DNA from 2 places in the Streptomyces niveiscabiei genome. Region 2 is predicted to be linked to the other one. Evidence: riboswitches for the same ligand, from Rfam matches in the RefSeq annotation. Region 2 holds a riboswitch; the other holds the start of a gene.

Region 1 (7,150 bases), on a different contig from region 2:
GTCGGGAAGTCCATCGCTGTCTACCGCCTGCTGGGAACCGCTGTCGAGGAGGAAAAGCTTAAAGGCGTACCGGGGCGGGCCGGTTCAGCCCCGGGTGAACGCGATCCTCCGCAGCGCGTCCGCCGCCTCCCGGTCCAGCAGGATGGCCGCGCCGCAGCCGTCGGGCAGGCCGCCCCGCTCCACCGAGCCGATCAGGCGGGACGCCGCGTGGCGGTGGCGCAGGAACGCGTACCGGGAGACGCCCCGGCCCCGTTCGCGCTGGCCCTCAAGGGCCGTGTCCGGGGTGACGTCCAGCAGGAGGAGGTGGAGGGTGCCGCCGCGGCGGCGGGCGTCGCGGGCGAGCCAGCCCCGCACCCAGGACTGGGTGCCGCAGTCGTGGACCACGACGCCCTCGCCGGAGCGCAGGGCGCGCCACAGGCCCGCGTAGTGGGCGAGGCGGACGAGGGGGCGGTAGGCGGCGTACGGCAGCCAGGAGGGCGTACGGGCGTCCCAGCGGTCCCGGGTGTCCTGGGAGTCGACGCGGGTGCCGTGGACCGCGCGGCGCATCAGCGTGGACTTGCCGCTGCCGGGCAGGCCCGTGACGACGACGAGGTCGCGGGGGCCGAAGAGGAGGGCGTGCGGGCTGTGTCCGGCGCGGTCGCGCAGGTCGCGGACGACCGGCGCGGGGTGCCCGGCGCGGCTCTCCCGCGCGGGGGCCGCCGGCTGGGCGGGCAGCGCCGTCGCGTACGCCGTGGTCCTGTTCACCGTTGATCGTCCTCCCCTTGGAGCAGTCCCGTCAGATACGGGTCTCCCCATAGACAGTAAAGAGAAGGTAATGGAATCTGTCTCGCGATTTGGTGCGCCTCCTGCCACAGCCCGGTTACAGATCTGGCCCTGCCGCACGACCGGGGTGGCGTGCGATGATGGCCGCGCCAACTGCATACCGGCCGTTCGAATCCGCGCGGGAGAGTCCCCGGCTCGCTGTCCCGCTGGGGCGCCGAAGGAGCAAGTCCCTCCCTTGAATCTCTCAGGCACCGTTACCGCGTGGGCGAGGCACATCTGAAAAGCGGGCCGCCCCGGCGGTCCCACCCAAGGTGCAAGCCGTGTTCCCCGCGAGGGTCACGGCGAACCTCTCAGGTTCCGATGACAGATGGGGAGGATCTTCTCGTTCCTGGACGGGAAGCCCTTGCCCCACCCCGTCGCACCTGGGAGACGAACGCCCGATGACCAGCAGTTCCGCCGTACCGCGCCGTACCGCGCTCGATGCCCTGCACCGCTCGCTCGGCGCGACCATGACCGACTTCGCGGGCTGGGACATGCCGCTGCGCTACGGCTCGGAGCGCGAGGAGCACACCGCCGTCCGCACGCGCGCGGGGCTCTTCGACCTCTCGCACATGGGCGAGATCACCGTCACCGGGCCGCAGGCCGCGGCCCTGCTGAACTACGCGCTGGTCGGCGACCTCGCGGCGGTCGGGGTGGGCCGGGCCCGCTACACGATGATCTGCCGGGCCGACGGCGGCATCCTGGACGACCTGATCGTCTACCGGCTCGCCGAGACCGAGTTCATGGTCGTCGCGAACGCCTCGAACGCGCAGGTCGTGCTGGACGCGCTGACCGAGCGGGCCGCCGGGTTCGACGCTCTCGTGCGCGACGACCGGGACGCGTACGCGCTGATCGCCGTGCAGGGGCCCAAGGCCGCGGGGATCGTCGGGGCGCTGACGGACGCCGATCTCGTAGGTCTGAAGTATTACGCCGGGCTGCCCGGGACGGTCGCCGGGGTGCCGGCGCTGATCGCGCGCACCGGGTACACCGGGGAGGACGGGTTCGAGCTGTTCGTGGCGCCGTCGGACGCGGTGGCGCTGTGGGAGGCGCTGGCCGCCTCCGCTGATGTCGTGCCCTGCGGTCTGTCCTGCCGGGACACGCTGCGCCTCGAAGCGGGCATGCCGCTGTACGGGCACGAGCTGTCGACGGCCCTGACGCCCTTCGATGCCGGGCTCGGGCGCGTGGTGAAGTTCGGCAAGGACGGTGACTTCGTGGGGCGCGAGGCCCTCGCCGAGGCCGCCGCGCTCGCCGAGCGCAAGCCGCCCCGGGTCCTGGTCGGGCTGATCGCCGAGGGCCGGCGCGTACCGCGTGCCGGGTACGACGTCGTCGCGGGCGGCGCCGTCATCGGCGAGGTGACCTCCGGCGCCCCCTCCCCGACGCTGGGCAGGCCGATCGCGATGGCGTACGTCGACGCGGCGCACGCGGCGCCGGGGACGGCCGGGGTCGGCGTCGACATCCGGGGGAGCCACGAGGCGTACGAGGTCGTGGCTCTGCCGTTCTACCAGCGCGCGAAGTAACCCTCCCGCAGTCCCCTATTCATCAGCACTCCCCCGCGTACAGGAGAATTCAGGCCATGAGCAACCCCCAGAACCTGCGCTACAGCAAGGAACACGAGTGGATCTCGCCCGCCGAGGACGGCGTCGCGACGGTCGGGATCACCGAGCACGCGGCGAACGCCCTCGGTGACGTCGTCTTCGTCGAGCTCCCGGCGGTCGGCACCGCCGTGACCGCGGGCGAGTCCTGCGGCGAGCTGGAGTCGACGAAGTCGGTGAGCGAGCTGTACGCGCCGGTCGACGGCGAGATCACCGAGGTCAACGAGAGCGTCACGGAGGACCCGTCGCTGGTCAACTCCGAGCCGTTCACGGGCGGTTGGCTCTTCAAGGTGCGCGTCGCCGACGAGCCGGACGACCTGCTGTCCGCCGACGAGTACACCGCCTACACCGCCGGCTGAGGAGTCGTACGCATGTCTGTCCTGAACACGTCCCTGCACGAGTTGGACCCGGAGATCGCCGCCGCCGTCGACGCCGAGCTCGGGCGGCAGCAGTCGACGCTGGAGATGATCGCCTCGGAGAACTTCGCTCCGCTGGCCGTCATGGAGGCGCAGGGGTCCGTCCTGACCAACAAGTACGCCGAGGGGTACCCGGGGCGGCGCTACTACGGCGGGTGCGAGCACGTCGACGTCGCCGAGCAGATCGCCATCGACCGGGTGAAGGAGCTGTTCGGGGCGGAGTACGCGAACGTCCAGCCGCACTCCGGCGCCTCCGCCAACCAGGCCGCTCTCTTCGCGCTGGCCCAGCCCGGGGACACGATCCTCGGGCTCGACCTCGCGCACGGCGGGCACCTCACGCACGGGATGCGGCTCAACTTCTCCGGCAAGCAGTTCGATGTCGTCGCCTACCACGTGTCCCCCGAGACCGGGCTCGTCGACATGGAGGAGCTGGAGCGGCTCGCGCGCGAGCACCGGCCGAAGGTGATCATCGCCGGGTGGTCCGCCTACCCGCGTGAGCTGGACTTCGCGGAGTTCCGGCGGATCGCCGACGAGGTCGGGGCGTACCTGTGGGTCGACATGGCGCACTTCGCCGGGCTCGTCGCGGCGGGGCTGCACGCCAACCCGGTGCCGTACGCGGATGTGGTGACGTCCACGACGCACAAGACGCTGGGCGGGCCGCGCGGGGGGATCATCCTCGCGAAGTCGTCGTTCGCCAAGAAGCTCAACTCCTCGGTGTTCCCCGGGTTCCAGGGGGGTCCGCTGGAGCACGTCATCGCCGCGAAGGCCGTGTCGTTCAAGGTCGCCGCCTCCGAGGAGTTCAAGGAGCGGCAGCGGCGTACGGTGGAGGGGGCGCGGATCCTCGCCTCGCGGCTCACCGCCGAGGACGCCCGTCAGGCCGGGGTGAACGTCCTGTCCGGTGGGACCGACGTCCACCTGATCCTCGTCGACCTGCGGGAGTCCGCGCTCGACGGGCAGCAGGCCGAGGACCGGCTCCACGAGGTCGGCATCACCGTCAACCGCAACGCCGTCCCCAACGACCCGCGTCCGCCGATGGTGACGTCCGGGCTGCGCATCGGGACGCCCGCGCTCGCGACCCGTGGCTTCACGGCCGAGGACTTCACCGAGGTCGCGGACGTCATCGCGCAGGCGCTGAAGCCGGTGTACGACGCGGAGGCGCTGCGGATCCGGGTGAAGGCGCTGGCGGACCGGCGTCCGCTGTATCCGGCGCTGAGCAAGTAGGCCGGTCGGCCGGTCGGGCGGGGGTGGGTCTTCGGGGCCGCTTCCGTCCGGGCGGGGCGGGCCTCGGGGCCGGTCCCGCCGGGGCGGGTGGGTCTTCGGGCCTCCTCCGCCGGGGTGGGGGTGGGTCCTCGGGCCTCCTCCGCCTGGGTGGGGTGGGTCCTTGGGGCCGCCCCGCCCGTGTTCGTAGTCCCCGGCGTGGCATCCGGTGTCGTGTGTCCGCGTCCTTTCTGGTTGGAGTCCCCGTGGCCATCTCCGTGTTCGACCTGTTCTCGGTCGGTATCGGTCCTTCGAGTTCGCACACGGTCGGTCCGATGCGGGCGGCGCGGATGTTCGCGCGGCGGCTGCGGAGCGAGGGGGTGCTCGGGTCGGTCGCGTCCGTGCGGACGGAGCTGTACGGGTCGCTGGGGGCGACCGGGCACGGGCACGGCACGCCGAAGGCCGTACTCCTCGGCCTGGAGGGCAACTCGCCGCGCACGGTCGACGTCGAGGGCGCCGACGAGCGGGTCGAGGCCATCAAGTCCACCGGTTCGCTGCGGCTGCTGGGCGAGCGGGAGATCGCGTTCTCCTTCGACGACGATCTGATCCTGCACCGCCGCAAGGCGCTTCCGTACCACGCGAACGGGATGACCCTCTGGGCGTACGACGCCTCCGGCGCCGAGATCCTCACGCGGACCTACTACTCCGTGGGCGGCGGGTTCGTCGTCGACGAGGAGGCGGTCGGCGCGGACCGCATCAAGCTGGACGACACGGCGCTGAAGTATCCGTTCCGTACCGGCGACGAACTCCTGCGTCTGACGAAGGAGACGGGGCTCTCCATCTCCTCCCTGATGCTGGAGAACGAGCGGGCCTGGCGCACCGAGGACGAGATCCGCGCCGGGCTGCTGGAGATCTGGCGGGTCATGCAGGCGTGCGTATCGCGGGGCATGTCGCGGGAGGGCATCCTCCCCGGGGGCCTGCGCGTCCGCCGCCGCGCCGCCGTGACGGCCCGTCAACTCCGCGCCGAGGGCGATCCGTTGGCCCGCGCCATGGAGTGGATCACGCTGTACGCCATGGCCGTGAACGAGGAGAACGCGGCGGGCGGGCGGGTCGTCACCGCGCCCACGAACGGCGCCGCCGGGATCATCCCCGCCGTCCTGCACTACTACATCGACTTCGTGCCCGGCGCGGACGAGGACGGCGTCGTCCGCTTCCTCCTCGCCGCCGGGGCGATCGGGATGCTGTTCAAGGAGAACGCGTCCATCTCCGGGGCCGAGGTGGGGTGTCAGGGGGAGGTCGGGTCCGCGTGCTCCATGGCCGCGGGGGCGCTGGCCGAGGTCCTCGGCGGGTCTCCTGAGCAGGTCGAGAACGCCGCCGAGATCGGCATGGAGCACAATCTCGGGCTCACCTGCGATCCCGTGGGCGGGCTCGTGCAGATCCCGTGCATCGAGCGGAACGGGATGGCCGCGGTGAAGGCGGTGACCGCGGCGAAGATGGCGATGCGGGGGGACGGGTCGCACAAGGTGTCTCTGGACAAGGTCATCAAGACGATGAAGGAGACGGGGGCGGACATGAGCGTGAAGTACAAGGAGACGGCTCGGGGTGGGCTGGCGGTGAACATCATCGAGTGCTGAGGGGGCTTTGGGCGGCGGGCTGGGGGGCTCGTGCAGGGGTCCGGCGGGGGGTCTCGGGAGGGGCAGGCCGGGGGCTCGCGCAGGGGTCCGGCGGGGGGTGGTCTGGGGGGTGGTCTCGGGAGGGGCGGTTCTATCCCTGTGTGAGTGTGCTGATGGTGTGGTGGAGGAAGGCTGCCGCTGTCGCGCCGTCGCATGTGCGGTGGTCGAAGGTGAGGGAGAGGGGGAGGGTCGTGCGGACGGTGACTTCGCCGTTCACCGCCCAGGGGCGGTCCGTGAGGCGGCCGGCGCCGAGCATCGCCGTCTGGGGGTGGTTGAGGAGGGGGGTCGCGCCGTCGACGCCCAGGGGGCCGTAGTTGTTGAGGGTGAAGGTGCCGCCCGTGAGGTGGTCGGGGGGCAGGGTGTCCGTGCGGGCCAGGGCTGTCAGGCGGGTGAGTTCCGCGGCGAGGTCCTTCAGGGGGAGGGTGCCGGCGTTCCTCGCCACCGGGGCCGCGAGGCCGTTGGGGGTTTGGGCCGCGAACGCCAGGTTGATGTGCGGGAGTTGGATCAGTTCACCCCGGTCGGGGTCGATCCGTGAGTTGAACTCGGGGTATTTCTCCAGGGCCTTGACGGCTGCCTCGGCCAAGAGGGCGAGGAGGCCGACCCCTTCGGACTGCTTACGGGCCAGGATGCGGGTCGCGTCGGTGTCGGCCCAGATGGTGACGGCGGGGGTGTCGCGCTGGGCGCGGAGGAACTTGTCGGCGGTGGCGCGGTTGAGGGGGGTGCGGGAGGGGGTGTTCGGGGTGAGGCGGGGGGTTTCGGGGGCCGGGGTGAAGCTTGGGGTTTCCGACGTCAGGGCAGGGGTGTCCGGGGTGATCCCGGCGTTCTGCGCGGCGACCGCTGTGGTCTTCGGGGTGCGGCCCGTGCCGTAGCCCGTGAGGACCGCGCCCGAACCGGCGTCCGTGGTGGGCCTGTTGGCGGCGGGCGGGGGTGCGGGGGTGCTGTCGGGCCTCGGGGGCTGCTGCGTGGGCGGGGCCTCGGCGACCGACACGAGCGGTGCCCCCACCTCGACCGCCGCGCCGGCGGCGGAGTGCAGCGCGGTCACCACCCCGGCGTACGGACTGGGCAGTGACACGAGGGACTTGGCCGTCTCGACCTCGACGAGAGGCTGGTCGTGGGTGACCCGGTCCCCGACGCGGACCAGCCATTCGACGACCTCGGCCTCGGTGAGCCCCTCCCCCACGTCGGGCAGGCGGAAGGTGCGTTCGGGGCGGCGCACCGGCTCGGGGTGGACGCGCCGGAGCGCCGCCAACACCCGCGCGGCGTCGGGCAGATGGGCGTGTTCGAGCAGCGGCGGCGGATACGGCACGTCCAGCCCGGTGACCCGCAGCACGGGCGCCCGCAACGCGTCGAAGCACCTCTCCTGGACGCGGGCGACGATCTCCGCGCCCACCCCGGCGAACCCCTGCGCCTCGTGGACGACGACGCAACGCCCGGTCCGCCGTACGGAGTTGACGAGCCCGGCGTCATCGAG
Region 2 (7,150 bases):
TTGACGGCGGACCTCACCACAGCGGCGGCGGCAGACCTGGGCCTCCACCCGGGCACGGACATCTGGGCCTCCTTGAAGGCGGCCCAGACACACGCGTACCCGGCGTAGCGGAACCCCTACTGATAAGACTCGAGCGGAGGGCAGGAACACACGAGGTTCCGATCCCCATAAGCCTGATCGATCCGCCGAACAGGAGGCCAGTACTTCTCGGAAACGGACCCCCCACCGGGGAACACGGCCTCTTCCCGCGTATAGGAGTGAGCCCACTCCCCGCTCAACGCGGCAGCGGTATGCGGAGCATTCCGCAGCGGATTGTCATCCGCCGCCCACTCCCCGGCCCCCACCTTCTCGATCTCCCCCCGAATAGCGATCATCGCCGCACAGAACCGATCCAGCTCGGCCAGATCCTCCGACTCCGTGGGCTCGATCATCAGCGTCCCCGCAACGGGGAACGACATGGTCGGCGCATGGAACCCGTAGTCGATGAGCCGCTTGGCGACATCGTCGACGCTCACCCCGGTCGCCTTGGTCAGGGGCCGCAGATCGATGATGCACTCGTGCGCGACCAGCCCCCCGGGCCCGGTGTAGAGCACGGGATAGTGAGGCTCAAGCCGCTTGGCGATGTAATTCGCGGACAACACGGCGACTTGGGTGGCCCGCTTCAGCCCTTCCCCACCCATGAGCCGCACATAGGCCCAGGAAATGGGAAGAATCCCGGCAGACCCCCAGGGCGCAGCGGAAACAGGCCCGACCCCGGTAGCGGGCCCGGCCTCACTCTGCAAAGGATGATTCGGCAGATAAGGCGCGAGATGAGCCCGCACAGCCACAGGCCCCACCCCAGGCCCACCCCCACCATGAGGAATACAGAACGTCTTGTGCAGATTCAGATGGGAGACGTCCCCACCGAAATGCCCGGGCTTGGCAAGCCCGACCAGCGCATTCAGATTGGCCCCGTCGACATAGACCTGCCCACCGGCCTCATGGACAAGCCCGCAGATCTCCCCGACATGCTCCTCGAACACCCCGTGCGTGGACGGGTACGTGATCATCAGCACCGCGAGCTCATCCCGGTACTGCCCGATCTTCCCCCGCAGATCCTCGACGTCGACCTCCCCGTCCTCGGAGGTCTTGACGACGACGACCTTCATCCCGGCCATCACGGCACTAGCCGCATTGGTCCCATGGGCGGACGACGGAATGAGACACACGGTCCGCTGAAGATCCCCGTTGGCCCGGTGATAGGCGCGTACGGCGAGCAGCCCCGCCAACTCCCCCTGCGACCCGGCGTTGGGCTGGAGGGACACCTTGTCGTACCCGGTGACCTCGGCGAGCCGCTCCTCCAGCTCCCGGATGAGCGTGAGGTACCCCTCGGCCTGCTCGACCGGCGCGAAGGGGTGCAGCTGCCCGAACTCGGGCCAGGTGACCGGCTCCATCTCGGTCGTCGCGTTGAGCTTCATCGTGCAGGACCCGAGCGGGATCATCCCCCGGTCGAGCGCGTAGTCCCGATCGGCAAGCCGCCGCAGGTACCGCAGCATGGCGGTCTCGGACCGGTGCTGATGGAACACGGGATGCGTCAGCACCTCGTCCCGCCGCAGCACCTCGTCGCCCAGCCCTTCCCGGGCCGAAGAGTCCAGCGAGTCGACATCCCCGGAAACCCCGAACGCCCCCCACACGACGGCGAGTTGCTCCCGCGTCGTGGTCTCGTCACAGGCGACGGACACGTGGTCCGCGTCGACGAGCCGCAGATTCACCCCGCCGTCCCGAGCGGCCTCGACGACCCGGGCCGCACCGCCGGGCACCCGCGCCGACACCGTGTCGAAGAAGGCCCCGTGGACGACCTCGACACCCCCGGCCCGCAGCCCCTCGGCGAGGACGGTGGCGTACCGGTGCGTCTTCCAGGCGATCTGCCGCAGCCCGTCGGGCCCGTGGTAGACGGCGTACATCCCGGCCATGACGGCGAGCAGCACCTGCGCCGTGCAGATGTTGCTGGTCGCCTTCTCCCGCCGGATGTGCTGCTCGCGCGTCTGGAGCGCCAGCCGGTACGCCCGGTTGCCGTCCGCGTCGACGGACACCCCGACGAGCCGCCCGGGCAGGCTCCGCGCGAACTTCTCGTGCACGGCCATGTATCCGGCGTGCGGCCCCCCGAACCCCATCGGCACCCCGAACCGCTGTGTGGTCCCGACGGCGATGTCCGCCCCGAGTTCCCCGGGCGAGGTCAGCAGGGTCAGCGCCAGCAGATCGGCGGCGACGGTGACGAGCGCCCCCACCTCGTGCGCCTGCTCGACGAGCGGCTTGATGTCCCGTACGACGCCGGAGGCGCCGGGGTACTGGATCAGCACCCCGTTGATCTCCCGGCCTGCGACCTCGGCCGGGATCCCGTCACCGAGGTCGGCGACGACGACCTCGACGCCGGCCGGTTCGGCCCGCGTCCGCAGGACGGCGACGGTCTGCGGGAAGGCGTCCGCGTCGACGAGGAAGAGCCCCTTCTTGTTCTTCCCCATCCGCAGCGACAGCGCCATCGCCTCGGCGGCGGCCGTCCCCTCGTCCAGCAGCGAGGCCCCGGACGTCGGCAGCCCGGTCAGGTCCGCGACCATCGTCTGGAAGTTCAGCAGCGCTTCGAGGCGCCCTTGAGAGATCTCCGGCTGGTACGGCGTGTACGCGGTGTACCAGGCGGGGTTCTCCATCACGTTCCGCAGGATGACGGGCGGCGTGAACGTCCCGTAGTACCCGAGCCCGATCATCGACCCGAGCACCTGGTTGCGCCCGGCCAGTTCCCGCAGTTCGGCGAGCACCTGGGCCTCGGTCCGCGCACCCGGCAGGTCCAGCGCGGCGACGTTCTTGATCGCGTCCGGTACGGCGGCGGCGGTCAGCTCGTCCAGCGAGCCGTACCCGACCTGCGCGAGCATCTTGGCCTGGGCCTCGCGGTCGGGCCCGATATGGCGCTGTTCGAAGGGAATGCCCTGTTCCAGGACGCTGAGCGGGATACGGGGAGGGGTCATGAGGGGGCCTCCTGGCCGAGACGACCTTCGGTGGCACCACGGCTGCGGGGTGCCCGAACGGCCTCCCCCTCTGTCATCTCGACCTGAGAGCTTCACCGGCCGCCCGCGAGCGCCCGGCTTTCACCGTCGGTGAGAGCGGACGCCGTCGACACCCGCCCTGCTTTCCAGAGTGACCTCGCCCATGCGGTACGTGAGCCTGAGAGATTCCGGGGAGGAGTTGCTCCTTCGGCGCCTCCGAGGGTTCCGGAGGACTCTCCCGCACAGGGTCGACAGCCACTTTCACCTTACCAGCGAGGTCAACGCCCCAGCCTTCGAGTGGCCACCGGGCCCGAAGTGCTCTTTCGTAGTCCTTACGAAGGCTTCGGCCGCCCCGCGACCAGTGGAGGGCCCGTGCAGACCGACATCGATCCGCGCAACCTGATCGGCCGCAAGGCGTACGACCGGCACGGCGCGAAGATCGGCACGATCGACGAGGTCTACCTCGACGACGCGACCGGCGTCCCGGAGTGGGCCGCGATAAGGACGGGCCTGTTCACCCGCGACGCCTTCGTCCCCCTGGAGACCAGCGAACTCGTCGAGGGCACCCTGCGCGTCCCCTACGACCGGGCCCTGATCAAGGACGCCCCCGACTTCGGCGTGGGCCGCCACCTCTCCCCCGCCCAGGAACTCCAGCTCTACCACCACTACGGCATGGACACGGTCGCCCCCACCCCACCCGAGGACCGCGACTTCGGCACGATCGCCGGCGACGACCCGCCCGCCTAGGGCCCAAAACCGCGCGCCCCCTAAGCCCCCTGCGCACAAGCACCCCCCGCCACCAGCGGCAACGCCTCCGCCTGCTCCAACTCGGGATCGTCGACCCGGAACGTCCGCACCCGCCCCGGCACCACGTCCCCCGGCGTCTCGAACCGCACGGTCACCCGCCCCACCCCGCTCCCCTGCACCCACCCCTGCCCGTACCCGGCGTGCCGCACATCCTGCCCCGGCCGCCACCGATGCTCGACAGGCACCGCCTCGGCCACCGCCTCCCCCGGTGTCTCCGGCACCTCCTCCTCATCCCGCACCTCCTCCGCGGCCTGCGCGAACAGGTCCTCCTGCGTGAAGTCGGCGAGCCCCGACACCCCGACCCCGAGCAGCCGCACCCCGCCGGTGGTGTCCACGGACTCCAGCAGCCGCGCCGCGGCCTCACGCACGACCGCCGGATCGTCGGTGGGCCCGCGCAGGGTCTCGGAGCGGGTCAGCGTCGAGAAGTCGTACCGCCGCACCTTCAGGACGATGGTCCGCCCCGACAGCCGGGCCTCCCGCAGCCGCCGCACGCACCGGTCCGCGAGCCGCCGCACCTCGAACCCGACCCGCAGCCGGTCGTGGATGTCCACGTCGTACGTGTCCTCCACGGACACCGACTTGGTCTCCCGCTCGGCGACCACCGCCCGGTCGTCGCGCGCGAGCGCCATCGCGTACAGCCCCTGGCCGTGCGCCTTGCCGAGCAGCCGGACGAGTTCGTCCTCGCCGGCCTCCGCGATCTCGTCGACCGTGGTGATCCCGGCCCGGCGCAGATGGTCGCCGGTGGCCGGGCCGACCCCGGGCAGCGTCCGCACCGGCATCGGCCCGAGCAGCGCGCGTTCCGTGCCCGGCTCGATGAGCACCAGGCCGTCCGGCTTGGCCCGCTCGGAGGCGATCTTCGCGACCATCTTGGACGCGGCGAGCCCCACCGACCCCGTGAGCCCCGTGACGGCCCGTATGTCCGCCCGCAGCCTGCTGCCCGCCTCCCGCGCCGACGCGCTGTCCCAGGCCGCCCCCTCGGCCTCCAGGTCCACGAACGCCTCGTCCAGGCTGAGCGGCTCCACCAGCGGCGACAGCGCCCGCAGCAGCCCCATCACCTGCTCGCTGATCGCCCGGTAGACCCCGAACCGCGGCACGAGGTACGCCGCGTTGGGCGCGAGCCTGCGCGCCTGCGCCATGGGCATCGCCGAGTGCACCCCGAACACCCGGGCCTCGTACGACGCGGTCGCCACCACCCCGCGCGGCCCGAGCCCGCCGACGACGACCGCCTTCCCGCGCAGACTCGGCTTGGCCGCCTGCTCCACCGAGGCGTAGAAGGCGTCCATGTCGAGGTGCAGGACGGTCGGCGCGTTTCTCACATCTCCGATGCTGCACCACGCCACTGACAACGGGCCCGAACACGCGCCCGAGAGCGCCCTCAGACCGCCTTGTGCCGCCGCCGCGCCAGCTCGTCCGCCGGGTTGTGCCCGACCAGGGTCTCGCCGGTGTCGACGCGCTCGCCGTGCAGCTGCGACAGCGCGCCCTCCACGTCCCGCCAGACCACGCCGACGGCGATCCCGAAGACGCCCTGGCCGCCCTGGAGCAGCGCGTGGACCTCGTCCGGCGAGGTGCACTCGTACACCGTCGCGCCGTCGCTCATGAGGGTCATGCGCTCCAGGTCGCGGAAGCCCTGTTCCTTCAGATGCAGCACCGCGCCGCGGATGTTCTGGAGGGACACGCCGGTGTCGAGGAAGCGCTTCACGATCTTCAGGACGACGACGTCCCGGAAGCTGTAGAGGCGCTGGGTGCCCGACCCGTGGGCGGGCCGCACGCTGGGCTCGACGAGCCCGGTGCGCGCCCAGTAGTCCAGTTGCCGGTAGGTGATGCCGGCGGCGGCACACGCCGTCGGACCTCGGTAGCCGATCTCCTCGGACGCCATCGCCGCCGCCCCCTTGCTGCTGCTCGGCACGGCCGCCGGGCGCTGAGGAGCGTGATCGGCCGCGCTGCCGTGAAGCCGGTACGGGCCATTTCCCCCGAACCCTCGTCCGGGGGCACCCCCAGCCGTACCGTCGCCGCTGCTTCTCACGCCGACCTCCGTCCTTGACCTGCCTTCTCGACGGTAGGCAGTCACCTGGGGTGCGTCAACGATCGCCACACTCGGCACGCCGAGTGATAATCACCCTGGGAGTGGTTTCCCGTGCCCCACCGCGGGGAAAGGCTAGCCGAATGCGCTGAGACGATGCCGTAGGACGCTCTCACTGGCCGCTGGCAATTGCCGAACCGAGACGCCATCGTCACCGACGGGTGTCCGGCGCGCGCGTCACTGGTTGCTGGTGCCGAAGTCCTCGGGCGAGATCTGGTCGAGGAACTCGCGGAACTTCTCCACCTCGTCCTCCTGCTCGTCCGGGATGGCGATGCCCGCGTCGTCGAGCACCGTGTCGCTGCCGTAGATCGGCGTGCCGGTGCGCAGGGCGAGCGCTATGGCGTCGGACGGGCGAGCGCTGACCTCGACACCGCTGGCGAAGACCAGCTCGGCGTAGAAGACGCCTTCCCTGAGGTCGGTGATGCGCACTTCGGTCAGCTCCTGGCCGACGGCCTCCAGCACGTCCTTGAACAGGTCGTGGGTGAGCGGCCGGGCGGGGGCCATGCCCTGCTGGGCGAAGGCGATCGCGGTCGCCTCCCCCGGTCCGATCCAGATGGGGAGGTAGCGGTCGCCTCCCACTTCGCGCAGGAGCACGATCGGTTGGTTGGAGGGCATTTCGACCCGGACACCTACGACATCGAGCTCGTTCACACAGCAACCCTAGGCCGTGCCCGGGACGTTTGGGTAGTCGGGCCCCTGCTGGACGGCCGATCCGCCCAGGGCGAACGCCCGTGTCAGGGCAGCCGCACCCCGAGCGCGGTCTGCACCAGCGCGGAGTGCAGCCGGACCGTGAGAGAGGCGAGCTCCTTGGTACGGGCCTGGGCGAGGGCCCGCGTCTGCGGGTTGCGGTGGAGCTTCAGCGGGGCGACGACCTGGTCGACGAGCCCGGCCTCGCGATCCGCCGCCGCCTTCATCACCCGAAGGTGCCGCGGCTCGATCCCGAAGCGCCCGAGTTCCACGACGAGCGCGGCGACGGTGGCCGCCTCGGCGTCGTACACGCCGTCCTCCAGGGGGACGACGAGGCCGTAGGACTCCCACTCGGCGAGTTCGCGTTCGTCGATGCCGGCGGCGGCCAGCAGCTCGGCGCGGCCGATGCGGGCAACAGTGGGACCGACGGGGTCACCGGGGTCGGGTTCGCCGTCCCGCTGCCTGCCCACGGTCGGCAGGGGGACGGCCTCGCCGCGCTCCAGGGCCTCCAGGTGCTCCCGGATGACCTTGAGCGGCAGGTAGTGGTCCCGCTGGAGCC

Evidence for each region. A riboswitch is a leader RNA that binds a small molecule or an ion and turns the genes downstream of it on or off. The one in region 2 is predicted to bind glycine.
Region 1: it holds a riboswitch for glycine, as region 2 does, so the genes downstream of both, gcvT (glycine cleavage system aminomethyltransferase GcvT) here and gcvP (aminomethyl-transferring glycine dehydrogenase) in region 2, are expected to answer to the same signal.

Annotation. Positions count from the first base shown of each region.
Region 1 is NZ_JARAYJ010000010.1:171,939-179,088, forward strand. Features, by position in the region: gene PV682_RS16820 (enhanced serine sensitivity protein SseB) at 1-14, opposite strand, end outside; gene PV682_RS16825 (AAA family ATPase) at 85-744, opposite strand; glycine riboswitch at 932-1,032, shown strand; glycine riboswitch at 1,033-1,139, shown strand; gene gcvT (glycine cleavage system aminomethyltransferase GcvT) at 1,203-2,318, shown strand; gene gcvH (glycine cleavage system protein GcvH) at 2,375-2,752, shown strand; gene glyA (serine hydroxymethyltransferase) at 2,765-4,030, shown strand; gene PV682_RS16845 (L-serine ammonia-lyase) at 4,273-5,640, shown strand; gene PV682_RS44340 (2-oxo acid dehydrogenase subunit E2) at 5,771-7,150, opposite strand, start outside.
Region 2 is NZ_JARAYJ010000002.1:6,818-13,967, reverse strand. Features, by position in the region: gene PV682_RS02255 (ABC transporter ATP-binding protein) at 1-108, shown strand, start outside; gene gcvP (aminomethyl-transferring glycine dehydrogenase) at 117-2,999, opposite strand; glycine riboswitch at 3,060-3,173, opposite strand; glycine riboswitch at 3,174-3,268, opposite strand; gene PV682_RS02245 (PRC-barrel domain-containing protein) at 3,390-3,764, shown strand; gene PV682_RS02240 (DNA polymerase IV) at 3,785-5,140, opposite strand; gene PV682_RS02235 (MerR family transcriptional regulator) at 5,200-5,847, opposite strand; gene PV682_RS02230 (bifunctional nuclease family protein) at 6,082-6,555, opposite strand; gene ftsR (transcriptional regulator FtsR) at 6,639-7,150, opposite strand, start outside.